2 regions of the Paenibacillus sp. JNUCC32 genome follow, and region 1 is predicted to be linked to the other one. Evidence: predicted binding sites of a transcription regulator. Region 1 holds the regulator's gene; the other holds the start of a gene.
The links. Region 1 encodes LexA, which represses DNA repair genes until DNA is damaged. Its sites were predicted from a motif close to CGAACATATGTTCG; they were not measured.

Region 1 (7,436 bases):
AAGATTTATAGAGATATCATAAATCTGCATTTACAGATTAAACCAAACAAGCTAACATTATTATGAATAGAATGGTTCTATGTGTAGTCATGATAGGTGAAATTTACACTTCATTAGGATCGTTCTACTAATATGATAATTCTGAGGTGACCTAATTGAGTTTTTCCGCTGAAGTGTTACGTGTTTTTATAGCATCCCCCTCTGATGTATCCGCTGAACGTAATGAAATAACAAATGCAATTTTTGAATGGAATCATTCATTTGCTGAAACATTAAATGTAGTACTCCTACCTGCAAGATGGGAACGTGATGTGGTTCCGGCCTACAGAGGAAGTGATCCTCAACAGATTATAAATGAACAAATTACGTCTAAATGTGACATAGTTATTGGCGTCTTCTGGAGTAAATTGGGGACACCAACAGAAGGTTTTGTTTCAGGGACATTAGAAGAGATTGATCTATTTATTAAGTCTGGAAAAGAAGTTCTTGTTTATTTTGTTGATAAACCCGTACCACGTAGTGGTATTAATTACGATGAATTGAGAAGAGTTGATGAATATAAAGCTGAGTATCAACAAAAAGGGATATATGCTAAATATGATTCCCTGAGTATTAAAGAGCACCTTTATAAAAAAGTGTTAGACTACAAAAAAAAAGTAGGAGATGAGAGACAACAAAATGACGTAGGGGTTGAACCAGGTGCTGTTGAAACAAAAAAGGCAAGTGAATTGATGACTGTTCCTGTTTTTCATTCTAATCCAGAAGTTGTTAAAGTGAAGGAGTTCTGGGAATCTAGGGTTTCAGAGATCGAAAAAGGAAACACAGTTGTTCCTTTAGTGGAGGATTTAACAACATATTTAAGTGTCCATGTGGTACCTCACAACAATTACTCGTTGTCTATAAAGGATATGGATCAAACTGTAGTTAAACTTAGACCCCTCTATACTACTGGTTGGGATCATCTAATCAATATAGATGGTCTTATGACATATGCGAAGTGGCCAAATTATAATCATCCTCACTCTTATGTTCAGTTTTATAAATCAGGAGGTATTGAGTCAGTAGACAACGGACTCTTAAGATCGGTAGACTCGCGAAAAAAGATACCGGTATACAAATTGCAGAGAGACATAATAGATCGTGTGTTTTATTATTTAACCGCTCAAAAAGATGTCGGAGTTGAAGCGCCAGTATCTGTATTTATTTCATTGGTGAACATCAAAGGATATACACTTGCGATAAGTCCAGATTTTTTCAATCATAATTTTGCTGAAGTTTATAACAGGGATAATCTACACCTTCCTGAAGTAGTGATATCTGATATGGCAGTGAGTCAAGATGAGTTGTATCAAATGTTTAGATCTTCATTTGATACTTTATGGAACGCCTTTGGATTTGCACAGTCGAGGTATGAGAACTAATAAAGGACCCATGGGGTCCTTTATTAATTGCTAGTTTGTTTATTTTTGAAGTTTTAAGAGTAATGCCTTCTTGTTAAAGTTATGCCCCCAAAATGTCCCCCTGATTGCCCCCAAACTTAAAATAAAGGATACAAAGGTATGAAAAGCTTGAAATTTAAAGCCATGAAAAACGCGCTATATAATGAAGGGAAAATTTTATTTGAAAGCTTTGACCATAAACAGAACGCAAGTTCACCAATGGGAACGCGATCAGTACATTACGATGTATTAATAGAGGAATCCCCGCTGCCAAGTGGCAGCGGGGATTTTTTAATGCAAACATGATTTCAGCATTTAAAATTCATTAGTAAACAGCATGAATTGTGAGTCGGTATGGATCTAATATATTGAAGCCCATGTTCCCGTATACCATAACATAGTAATTAGGGATGGTACCGTCGCTTTTTAATCCCGGTACACTAACGCCGGCGACACCGTTTATTGCATAGGAGCGAGCAACTTCAGTATATCCATTTTGGCCAGGCACTTTCTCGTAGACTGCAAAGTTATAATTAAAGTAAGAGCCAGGCGAATATAGACTGATATTATAGGAACTTGCGTTATTAGTCGGCAAGTGCCAGAAATCAAGATCGCCCATGCTGCTAATATATCCATAGTTTGTACCGTTATCCCATTCATACAACACGGCAGTGTCAGCCGATTCATAATTATCGTTGGGCTCACTTTCATAATTCGTCAGTGCCTGAATAGTGGCTGTATCTGAATCAGGGTTCGGGCTTGGGGAATTTGCAAAGGCAGAATGAGCAGTAGCAAGAATTAATACCGTTGCGATAAATGTTGCTATGGATAATTTCTTCATTTAACTACCTCCCAAAAACAGTTTAGGTCGGCCAACCTCCTAAATAATACCATTAAATATTAGAGATTGTAAGTTAAATATGTTAAATAGTGTCTTTATATCTACATTTTAGCGCAAATGAAAGATCGGGTTGTTTATACTTTATAGAATAGAATCTTCCCTTACCTACGGGAGATTCTTTTTTATTTTGCGAAAAAAGGAACCTTTGCTCGCTTCCATGACTCTAATTAGATGAGGTGAATCGGTTGGAGCTCGAATACTTAAAGCAGATGACGGTCATGGACAGCCAGACGCTGGATAAAATCATGAATGAATATGGAAACGATGTGTGGAATTATGCGTATTTTTTGACCAAACAGCATGCCTTGGCAGACGATATTGCACAAGAAGCCTTTATTAAGGCCTATTACGGCATACATACCTTTCGCGGTCAGGCGACGCTGAAAACGTGGCTGCTAACGATCACGCGACATACGGCGTTTCGGTACAAACAGGCTTTTTTCTTTCGGAAAGTCATCCTTAAAGACAAGCTTACCGCCAGTTCGTCAAGCCGGTCAGCGGAAGCGGAATATTGGGACGAGCAGTATACGGATGAAATATGGGCAATGATTATGACTTTGCCGAGCAAGCTTAGGGAAGTATTGGTCCTGGACCTATACTATGAAATGCCGATGCATGAGATTGCGAAGCTGCTTCATATTGCGATAGGCACTGTAAAATCCAGATTGCATCGGGCCAGGAAAAAAGTACAAAAACTAATGAAGGAGAAGAACGATGAGTGAGGATAAACCAGACTGGTACAACCGTGCTAAAAAAGCTCCTTTTTCAAATGAAAAGTTCACGTCCGAAATGAAAAAAAACGTGCATAGGTCCGTGATTTTCACCGACAGCAAACCTAAACGTCGAAAGTACTTACAAGTTGGATTGGCTGGCGGGTTCATGCTTCTGATTATTTTAATTGCCTTTCAATTGCCTTTTGGCGGGGACGAACAACAGAGAGCAGGGACTATGCCCCCTACTAAGGAGGAGACAATCCGGGCACAAGGCGTAACGGATGAAGGACAGTTAAACGTTATTGCAGTTGGACAGGAAAAAATAACGACATTGGGTGCACCGAGCTGCTTCGGTATCGAAACAGATCGGTCGTTTACCGGAAACTACAGCGTGCAGTATAGCACTAACCAAGTTACAAATGAAGTCACTACGCTGGAGGGGCTTACATTTATTCAACCGACATCTGCTCCGGTTGATATGATTCGCCTGCCGTTTCAAGATGCCGATGTATTTATACTCGCACCGCAATATAGGGACTGTCATGGCATACAAATCTATGCGTTCGCCGTAGAGCATGAAACGGGTAATGCCGTGCAGCTTCGATTTCAGGATGAGTCCTTGGTATCCTACTTTTCGTATTATAGACCAGGTACGGCTCCCGAGGTGAAGGAGAATAAGCTTGTTCTGCAGTCTACGGAGGGACCGGGAGGCGAAGGTTCGCCGGACTATGTTTCTGAAAGAATGTATCAATTAGATCTTAAGCAAAATGCGTTGGTTCTAGTGTTGCGTAAGACCGGAACGTTCTAGTGCATGTCCTAAAAAAGAGGTTACCATCCAAATAAGGAAGGTAACCTCTTATTCATAATTCTATGGAATTAGTGTACGTCCCTGAAGAGACCGATCACTTTCCCGAGAATCGTAACATGGTTCAAGCGCAGCGGCTCATAGGTAGGATTCTCCGGCTGCAATCGTACATGGTCCTTCTCCTTATAGAAGGTCTTCACGGTTGCTTCATCTTCTTCTGTCATTGCTACGACAATGTCACCATTGTCCGCGGTTTGCTGCTGGCGAACGATGACGTAGTCACCGCTGTGAATACCGGCTTCAATCATACTGTCGCCGACTACGGACAACATGAACACCTTATCGTCGCCCACGTAATGCTGCGGGAGCGGGAAATAGTCTTCAATGTTCTCCATGGCCGTAATCGGCACACCTGCTGTGACTTTCCCGACGACAGGCACTCTGGCAATGGTGTGCGTAAACAGATTCGCGCTCTCGGATTCTTCTTGGCCAAGCAGCTCGATCGCTCTTGGTTTCGTAGGGTCACGGCGGATCAGGCCTTTCTTCTCCAAACGGTCCAGATGACCATGGACCGTAGAACTGGAAGCTAGTCCGACAGCCTCGCCGATTTCCCGGACAGAAGGCGGGTAACCCTTGCTACGAACTTCGTTGCGGATAAACTCTAAGATCGCCAGCTGGCGGCTGGATATTTTCGACATGCCGTATCAACCCCATTTAGTAACGTTTGGGAAAATTATAACATAGAACTACCGTTCGTACAAACATAAGTTCTAAAATAAAAATAGAACAAATGTTCTTTTGGGTATTGAATCAAACAAGTGTTCGTGTTAAGATGAATCCATAAGAGAACACTTGTTTGGGAGATGATGATTCCATGTTGAAATACAGTACATACCGCAGCATTTATGAGAACGTTCCGGTGGTAACAGAACAATCATCGAAGACTTGGGGCATTTACTTGAAATCGAAGATAGCTTCGATCCCTTTGAATAAACTGTTGTTCACCCTGCTAATTGTGGCCATCTTTTGGACAGGTGCATATTCCGTTTTTGCCGGTGGGACAGAGAAGCCGACTGGAGAGAAGCAGGTGATCGTTCAATATGGCGATAGCTTGTGGCGAATTGCTTCCCTTCACAAACCTGCGGATATGGATACACGCGTATATCTGGATAGCATACGAAGAATGAACGGATTGAAGGGTCCGGACATACAGGCTGGGGAAGTGCTGTCATTGCCGGTTTGGTGATTTGACGTTGCTTCTAACCAATTGGCATTCATACTCCATATAATCACCACATACTACTGGTTACTTCCTGTTTAATTACACATCATATTCTGCTTGTCAGATTGAATCATTTACGCGTAATAGTGCGTTTACAATAGATAACTATAGATTACCTCTCCATAGACGGTATTCGTTTATGCGCATCATATGTTCCTATTTGTTCTTAGAAGAGTTTGCAAGGGCTCAGTTGCCTTGACAAGCTCTTTTTCACATGTTTAAGTTATACATGATATCGAAATTGGAGGAGAAGTCATGGACATCGATACTTTGGTAGAACGCATCAATGTATTAGCAAGAAAGAAGAAGAATGAAGGGTTGACCGAGGAGGAGCTCAAAGAGCGGGCCGAGCTTCGGGAAATATACCTTAACAATATTCGCAGTAACTTTAGACAACAGCTGGAATCGATTGAATGGGTTGATGAAAACGAACAAAAAGGCGGCCCGCGATTAAAGCACTAGTCGATAACCGTTCAAGGATATATATTCAGAGGATCCGTGAACAGATCGAAGGATAGCATAATAATACTTGGGGTACCGGCCATTCGGATAATCGATTACGGTTACCCCAAGTTTATATGGTTTATAAACATTTTGATTATGAGTTCAGGGGGAACCAAATGTCACGTTCATGGGAAAGAAAAGTCAGCAAAAATATGTCGCAACTTAACAAACAGCGCAAAAAGCAGGGATTGACCTCGTATCAAGGGTCTGCGATTAATGATAAGCATGACGTGTTTAAGGGACGTAAGTATGTACTTCCGTTAGTGCTTGTTGCATTGGCCGGTTTGTATGCGCTTCTCGGAACGGCAACTTCACAGGCAGCCGGCGGAAGCAATGATGTATTGAATTGGGTTGGCGTCAGCTTGTATATCCTGTTGGCGCTCATGATATTTCTCCGCAAGCCTTATTTGAAGATTGAGCGGGCTTCCGTGTCGACCATGAAGTTCAACCGGGAACGCCGTCTGGCCGTATCGGATATCGAGAAGATCAAATTGGCTTCGGGTTCCGTCGTGATCCAAGGCAAGGGAAAAGCAGGCAACTGGGTGTTCTCACGAATGATGAATCTTTACGATACCAAAGCCATGGGCGAAAGATTGGAAGAGTTTGCAAAGACTCATCAAATTCCAGTGGAGCACAACTAACCCGATTGAGTAGATCACAATGTATATGAGGAGTGGGAGAGAAATGCCGATTGCTGCGGTTTTGTTTGATTTGGACGATACGTTGTTGTGGGATGAACGCAGTGTAGAAGAAGCGTTTGAAGTGACATGCCAAGCCGGAGCGGCGGAAACCGGCGTTGATGCCGGCGCGCTTTTGGCCGCGGTGCGTGAAGAAGCAAGAGCATTGTATGAATCCTATGATACTTTTGCTTTTACCAAAATGATCGGGATCAATCCGTTTGAAGGCTTGTGGGCTAATTTTACGGCTGGATCCCAGCCCGAATTCCGAAAGCTGCAAGAATTGGCTCCCGTATACCGCAAGGAATCCTGGCGTCGCGGACTTCATCGCCTTGGCGTTGATAATGAAGCGTTGGCTGAGACGTTGGCAACGCAATTTGCTGCGGAACGCAGAACAAGACCTTACGTATATGAAGAAACCTTTGAAGTGCTGAAGGAATTGCAGGGTAACGTGAAGCTGCTGCTTCTAACGAACGGAAGTCCGGATTTGCAGCAGGAGAAGCTTGATGGCGTTCCGGAACTGGTCCCTTATTTTGACCACATTATTATCTCGGGTGATTTCGGCAAAGGCAAGCCGGATGTTTCCATATTCAAGCATGCGCTTGATCTGTTAGGCGTCGAGGCGGATCAGGCCGTGATGGTGGGAGATAAGCTGACCACAGATATTAAAGGCGGCAATGCCGCAGGACTGCATACGGTTTGGATCAATCGGGTAGACCGGCCTCATGATCCGGCCATTCAGCCGAAGTTTGAGATCAAACATTTATCCGAGCTGCATGCTATTGTGGCGTCCTTATAAATGACGTGATCAAGAGTTCACGACTATTCTACAAGATCTATTAGCGAGATATATTAGCGTACATAGGAACAGTCCTGGCAGCAGCTGATGCGATTCGGGGCTGTTTTTTTGTTGGTTGCCATGTTTGAAAGGAAAGAGGCTGTTGGCAGTGACAAACGTCACACAATTGTAAGCTGCATGAGATAGAAGTTAAAGAATAATGCGATATAATGAATTAGGAAAATGACGCTGTTTGGAATGGACCATTACGTGAATAAATCATACATAGCATGAATTCGTAAAAGAGGTGGTTGGATGACCAGGAAAAAGATGGCCT
Region 2 (7,436 bases), 680 kb from region 1:
CAAATTTCCGCGGGCGGCGTTGTATACCGTTATCATGAAGGGGCGCTTCAGATCCAGCTCATCTTGGACCGTTATGGAAAAACCTCGCTTCCCAAAGGCAAGATGGAAGCCGGTGAAACCGTCGAGCAGACGGCTCTCCGAGAAATACGCGAGGAGACAGGTATAGTCGGATCCATCACTTCTCCAGTGGACATTATTGCATATAAATACCATCATCCCGAATTCGGCCTGGTCGACAAGGAAGTTCACTACTACCTCGTTAAGGCGGAAGGAGGCATCCTAAAACCCCAAATCGAGGAAATCAACGGGGTGGACTGGTTCGAGCCTCTTGCCGCATGGAGGAAGCAGCGTAGCAACGGGTACAATAACAACGATATCATCCTGCGTAAAGCGCTGATGCTGCTTGAAGTCGCTATTCCGGCGGATGAAGATATGAAATTTTAGGACGGCAACCGCTTGTTCCAGAGTGGCAGATAGCATAGAGGAAGCGCGATCAGCGAGCATGCGATGTTAAACAGGGTTTGCGCATGGGCGATTTGTCCGGCCGGATCTGCGGCTAACCATCCGGATACGGCGGTTAATCCCGCTGTGAACGGAATGAAGAGCAGGACTCCGCCGATATTAAGCCCCAAATGGGACCAAGCCACGAATCGTCCGGCGCGGCTGCTGCCAATCGCCGCGATGAGCGCCGTCACGCAGGTACCGACATTGGAGCCCAGGACGATCGCGACGCCGATCTCGGGAGGCAGCGCTCCGCTGGCGGCGAGCCCCATAGCCATGGCGATGACGGCGGCGCTGCTGTGCATCAAAGCCGTCAGGATCGCACCGGCTGCAATGCCCCAGAGGACGCTTTGCGAGGCGTGGTCAAGGAACCATTGGAACAACCCGAGGCTTTGAAGGGTCGGCCCAATGGATTGCATGATTTGTATCGCGAGCAGCACCAGCGAAAATCCGGCGACAGCAAGGCATAAAAATTGGCTGCTGATCAATTGGTTTTTTAACTTGTCGTGACTCGCAGGTACGCGCTCGCTGACAAGAACGGCTCCGACCCACAGCATCAGCGAGAGGACAAGCAGAGGCATGGCGGCTTGTCCGATCTGCAGGCTGATGAGTTCGGTGGTTACCGTCGTGCCGATGTTCGTGCCGAGAATAACGCCCAAGGTACCGGACAGGCTTAACAATCCGGCATTGGCAAAGCCTATCGCCAGCACGGTTACGGCGGTGCTGCTCTGCAGCAGGGCCGTGACCGCCGTGCTGGCAACCATGCCTTTCAGGGGCGTGGATGTCGCTTTGTGGAGCCACTTATGCAAGAGCGGTCCGGCCCAGCGCTGGAGGGCGACCTCCATGACCTTCATGCCGAACAGGAACAGGACAAGACCATAACAGACGGGAAACCAGAGCGTGGATAGCATGATGTTCTCCTTTTTGTAAAATAAGGTGGGAGCGCAGTTTCCAGCAAAGCCGAAAGTCATCGGTCATCGCAAGAAAACGATCTCTTCACGCGGTCGGGTAACTGTGAAAGCACGTCGGTCGACGTTTTTCTTAATTACGTATATGACCCTTGGCGGACATGCATGCCTATTGCAATAAACCAGGGGATAACTTTAAGGAGTGAAATACAGTGCCATCGGTTATTTTGGAGCGCAGTCGAAAAAAGAGACTGGAGCAGGGGCACCCTTGGGTGTATAAAAGCGAGATTGCTTCTGTCGAGGGCGAGCCCGAGCCGGGCGATATCGTATCGGTGTTCAATCACCAAGGCCGTTTTCTTGCCTCCGGGTATTACAATCCGCAATCACAAATCACCGTGCGCACCGTTTCGTATGAACCGGTCGAGGCGATGGACAAGGCTTTTTTCGCAGCCAGATTCCAGGAATGCCTGAAACACCGGGAGCGGTTTATCGGAGACGAGAATGCTTACCGGCTGGTATACGGCGAGGCTGATTTCCTGCCGGGGCTGATCGTGGACCGTTTTGCCGACGTGCTGGTCGTGCAGCTACTGACGCTGGGCATGGACCGATGCCGTGCGGACATCGTGGACGCGCTTGTCGAAGTGGTACAGCCGAAAGGAATTTACGAGCGCAGCGACGTTTCCATCCGGGAACTGGAAGGGCTGGAACAGCGCAAGGGAACTCTTTACGGGGAGTGTCCCCGCCACGTCGTCGTGACGGAGAACGGCTTGAAGATCAAAGTGGATATCGAAGAGGGCCAGAAGACCGGATATTTCTTTGATCAGCGGGAGAACCGGGCATCCATCAAACCGTTAATGACCGGTTGGGGAAGCCGGAGCGGGATTACGCTACAGGCCGTGGAGCGGGAAGGTGAGACGAAGCCCCTGCCGGTGAACAAAAGCGGAAAAGAAGTTACGTTCCCGTATTGGGACGGCGCAACGGTGTTGGAATGCTTTTCGCATACGGGCAGCTTCACGCTGCATGCATGCAAGTACGGCGCCAAGAAAGTCACCTGCCTCGACATATCGGAGCATGCCATCGAAAGTGCCAAAGAGAACGTGGAATTGAACGGATTCCAGGATCGCGTGGAATTTGTGGTGGATGACGCCTTCCAATATTTGCGCAGCCAGGTAAAGGGTTTGGAAGAGCGCGAGCTGCGCGCCCAAGGGGATCAGAAAGTGGATACCTCGAAACCGTTGACCGCGGGCGGGGGGCGATCCTGGGACGTGGTCATTCTGGACCCGCCGGCGTTTGCCAAAACCAGGTCGGCCGTCAAGGGGGCTTGCCGCGGGTACAAGGACATCAACCTCCACGGCATGAAGCTGGTCAACGAGGGCGGATATCTGGTTACGGCAAGCTGCTCGTACCATATGCGGCCGGATTTGTTCCTGGAGACGATCCAGGATGCGGCGAAGGATGCCGGCAAAATTCTGAGATTGGTGGAATGGCGTGCGGCCGGCAAGGACCATCCGCAAATTCTTGGGGTCGACGAGGGACATTATTTGAAATTCGCCGTCTTTGAAGTGCGCAGCAAATCAAAACTGTAGACACCCCAGTTTGGCGGTTCATGTAAAGGATCTTGCTATGGTGGATAACCACGATGGCAGGGTCCTTTTTCATATGTCCGAAATCGTTGGGAATGGGAATGAAATCCAAACGTATGTTCCACCAATCAGGACTTATGTTATACTAGTAATCAGCATCTTTTTTGATAGAGTCGAACCATCACGCAAGATTTGACATACATTTTTGATCTTGAACTACTAGATTCAAAGGGCATGATTTCACCGGATCAGCAGCTGGTTTTGAAGGTGAATGAGTCTCTTTCGGCAAGATGTAAAGGAGGCATAGCATGGGCGTTCAATTTGTTATCGGCAGGTCGGGCAGCGGCAAGAGCACGTCGATCCGCCAAGAGATGATCGAACGGTTGGAGCATAATCCCAAGGGGGATCCGATGATCCTGATCGTTCCGGAGCAAGGGTCCTATGAAGCGGAGCACGCGCTCGTCAATGCGGGAGGCATTCGCGGCATGATGCGCGCGCAGGTGCTAAGCTTCCGCCGTCTGGCTTACCGCGTCATGCAGGAAACCGGCGGAGCCGCTAAAGTGGCGATCAGCGAGGAAGGCAAGCGGATGCTGCTGTATAAAATTCTGCGGAGGCGCAAGGAAGAGCTCCACATGTTCGGCGCCTCGGGAGAGCAGCATGGCTTTGTCGGCAAGCTGAGCGAGCTGTACACGGAAATGAAGCGCTATTGCATTGACGCCTCATGCGTGGAGGAGCAGCTGGGACAGATGGTATCGGGCTCCGGGAATTCACCGATGCTGCGGCGGAAGCTGGAGGACATCGTAACGGTCTTTCGCGATTTCGAGCTTGAAATTTCACGGTTTTACATGGATGAGGAAGACACGCTGGCCTCATTGGCCGATGGTGTGGCCGAATCGGAATATATCAAGCGTGCCGACATCTGGATCGACGGCTTCCACGGCTTTACGCCGCAGGAGTACCGGGTGCTGCGGGAGATCATCGCAAACGCCAAGCGAGTGACGATCGCGCTGACGCTGGACAAGCCTTACAGGAACGGGACGGTTCCGCATGAGCTGGATCTCTTTCATCCTACTGCGGTGACGTACATAAAGCTCAAAGGGATTATCGATGAGATCGGGCTGGAGGCGGAGCACCGCATTCTTCATCCCGATGTTCTGCCGCGGTTTCAGGAATCTCCCATGCTTGCCCATCTTGAGCGCGGTTATGATCGGAAGAGACGCTGGGCGGAACCGGATGATGGCCCGGACACAGCGAGCAGTCCAAACCGCGGGAGGAAAGGTCTGCTTTTACACGCTGCCAGCCATCGCCGGGCCGAAATCGAAGGAGCTCTGCGCGAAATGCTGCGGCTGGCACAGGAGGAAGGGGCAAGATACCGCGAAATGGCTGTTTTTGTCCGGAATATGGGGGACTATGAGCATCTGATGGGTCCTTTGTTCAGGGAATACGGCGTTCCTTATTTTCTCGATCAGAAGCGGAGCGAGCTTCACCATCCGCTGGTCGAGTTCATTCGCTCTGCGCTTGATGTCATCGGTCGCCGGTGGCGTTATGAGGACGTATTCCGCTGCGTGAAGACGGATCTGCTGCTGCCGCTGGACGGTTCGCTTACCCGTGAGGACATGGACCGTCTGGAGAACCATGCGCTGGCCTCCGGAATCCAGGGCACGCGCTGGACGGACGGCCGTCCCTGGAAGGGAGTTCCAAGCCTTTCTTTAGAAGAGGGGGAAAGCGAGATCCGCAATCAGGACGGCATGGCGGCGATCGAGTACGCCAGGAAGGTGATAACGGAACCGCTGCATGCGTTCGAGAAGCGGATGAAAAAGGCTGCGAGCGCGATGGATCAGAGCACCGCGGTCTATCGGCTGCTGGAGGAGTGCGCTGTGCCCGAGAAGCTGGAGCTGTTAAGCCGGGCCGCACTGGATGCCGGGCGTCCTGAGGAAGCCCGGGAACACCGCCAGGTATGGGGTGCCGTGCTCGGCTTGCTCGACCAAATCGTCGAGATGATGGGCGCGGAGAAGCTAAGCACCGAATTGTTTACCGGCGTGCTGGGTACGGGACTTACGGAAATGAAAATGGCTCTTGTGCCTCCGTCTCTGGACCAGGTGCTCATCGGCAGCATGGACCGGACGCGGACGGGCGGGGTGAAATATGCTTTCCTTCTCGGCATTAACGACGGCGTGCTCCCGGCCCAGTTCCAGGATGACGGCATCCTGACGGAGCCGGAACGGGTTCATCTTGAAGACCGCGGGCTGGAGCTTGCCCCGAGCATATCCCGAAGACTGCTGGATGAACGGTTTCTGATCTATAATGCGCTGACTTCGGCCAGCAAACAGCTGTGGGTCAGCTACCCTGCAGCGGATGATGAAGGCAAGCCGTTACTGCCATCCGAGGTGGTGCGGCATCTGAAGCTGATGTTCCAGCTGGAAGAGGAGCCTTTGTTTCCAAGGCCGCATGCCGGGCAATCGGCCCTTGAGCAGGAGGGTTATGCGGTCCGTCCAGACAAGACGCTTGCTTATTTAGCGGGCCGGCTTCGCGACTGGAGGAATGGGGAGGAGATCCCGGATTTGTGGTGGCATGTTTACAACTGGTATGCGGAGCAGCCGGGTTTGCGGCCCCGCCTTACGACCATGCTCTCCTCCTTGTCTTACCGGAATGAAGCCCGGCCTCTCAAGCTGGAAACCAGCAGACAGTTGTACGGAACGAAGCTGCGGACAAGCGTATCCCGGATGGAGCGCTTTGTTGCCTGCCCGTTCTCCCATTTTGCCTCCCATGGGTTGAAGCTGAGAGAGCGGCAGCTGTACAGGCTTCAGGCTCCCGACATCGGACAGCTGTTCCATGCTGCCTTGAGCAGCATGGCCGTCAAATTCCAATCGCAGCATCGAAGCTGGGGAGACCTGACCGCCGAGGAATGCCTGCGCGAAGCGGAAGCGACCGTGGATCGGCTCGCACCCATGCTGCAGGGTGAAATCCTGCTCAGCTCCAAGCGGTACGGCTATATTTCGCGAAAGCTTAAAAACATCGTGGGCAGAGCATCGGTCATATTGGGAGAGCAGGCGAGGCGCGGCAAATTCGAGCCGATCGGCTTTGAACTTGATTTCGGTCCCGGAAAGCCGCTGCCACCCCTGGCGTTTGAATTGCCGAACGGGACCAAGATGGAGATTGTCGGGCGCATAGACCGGGTCGACATGGCTCGAGGCGAGCATGGCATCATGCTTCGAGTCATCGATTATAAATCGAGCCAGAAGGATCTGCGGCTGCATGAGGTCTATTACGGCCTATCCCTGCAGATGCTGACCTATCTGGACGTGCTGCTGACGTTTGCGGAGGAATGGCTGGGCGAGCAGGCCCTGCCTGCGGGAACCTTGTACTTCCACGTGCATGATCCGGTATTGCAGTCCGCCAACGGCATGACGCCGGAGCAGGCGGCGGAGGAGCTGCTCAAGCGCTACAAAATGAAAGGCCTGCTCCTGGCAGACCGCGAAGCGGTGTCCCTCATGGATTCGTTCCTTGAAAAAGGGCACTCTGCCATCCTGCCCGTCGCCGTCAAAACGGACGGCAGCTTCTACAGCAGCGCGGCCGTGGCAACGCCTGACCAGTGGGAGACCTTGTTGTCCGCCGTGCGGGAGAACATGCTGAACATCGGCTCCCGCATCACAGGCGGCGATGTCGCGATTAAACCGTACCGTATACAGCAGGAGACCGCCTGCACGTTCTGTTCTTTCCGGCCCGTATGTCAGTTCGACGACGCGATTGAGGGCAGCGAATACCAGCTGCTGGGCAAACCGGGCAAAGATCAGGTGTGGGATATGCTTGGACATCCGAAGGGAGGAGAGAGCCGGTGAGAGAGATGATAGCAAAACCCGAGGGAAGCATGTGGAGCGACGACCAGTGGAAAGCCATTGCGCTGTCGGGCGACGATATGCTGGTTGCAGCTGCGGCAGGTTCAGGGAAAACCGCCGTGCTGGTTGAACGGATCATTCGCAAAATCCTGGACGATGCCGCAGGGTTCAGCGTAGATCGGCTGCTTGTGGCTACCTTTACGAAAGCCGCCGCTGCCGAAATGCGGGGACGGATCCGGGAAGCGCTGGACCGTGAGCTGGACCGGGATCCGGACAATGAGCATATCCGGCGTCAGCTCGCTTTGCTTGGCAGAGCGTCGATTACAACGCTGCACTCCTTCTGCATGGAAGTCATTCGGCGATATTATCAGTTAATACCGCTGGATCCGGGATTCCGCATCCTGAACGAACATGAGGCGGATTTAATGCGGCAGGATATGCTGGAGGAGCTGTTCGAAGAGAAATACGGAGAGGCGGAGGGGGACCGGGAAAGCCGGTTTCTGCGCTTGGCGGACTGGTTCAGCGGCGAGCGAACGGACGATGCGCTGTACCGTCTCGTGCAGCGTCTATACGATTTCTCCCGCAGCCATTCATGGCCGTCACACTGG

Region 2: the regulator LexA is predicted to act here: its motif matches at 3,102-3,115, upstream of addB (helicase-exonuclease AddAB subunit AddB).

Annotation. Positions count from the first base shown of each region.
Region 1 covers NZ_CP062260.1:3,004,035-3,011,470, reverse strand. The annotation lists gene JNUCC32_RS13315 (DUF4062 domain-containing protein) at 156-1,421, shown strand; gene JNUCC32_RS13310 (hypothetical protein) at 1,560-1,745, shown strand; gene JNUCC32_RS13305 (hypothetical protein) at 1,765-2,280, opposite strand; gene JNUCC32_RS13300 (RNA polymerase sigma factor) at 2,517-3,062, shown strand; gene JNUCC32_RS13295 (hypothetical protein) at 3,055-3,861, shown strand; gene lexA (transcriptional repressor LexA) at 3,930-4,556, opposite strand; gene JNUCC32_RS13285 (LysM peptidoglycan-binding domain-containing protein) at 4,733-5,104, shown strand; gene JNUCC32_RS13280 (DUF896 domain-containing protein) at 5,396-5,602, shown strand; gene JNUCC32_RS13275 (hypothetical protein) at 5,761-6,285, shown strand; gene JNUCC32_RS13270 (HAD family hydrolase) at 6,329-7,120, shown strand; gene JNUCC32_RS13265 (FixH family protein) at 7,415-7,436, shown strand, end outside.
Region 2 covers NZ_CP062260.1:3,683,570-3,691,005, reverse strand. The annotation lists gene JNUCC32_RS16635 (NUDIX hydrolase) at 1-444, shown strand, start outside; gene JNUCC32_RS16630 (Na/Pi cotransporter family protein) at 441-1,412, opposite strand; gene JNUCC32_RS16625 (class I SAM-dependent rRNA methyltransferase) at 1,622-2,995, shown strand; gene addB (helicase-exonuclease AddAB subunit AddB) at 3,301-6,831, shown strand; gene addA (helicase-exonuclease AddAB subunit AddA) at 6,837-7,436, shown strand, end outside.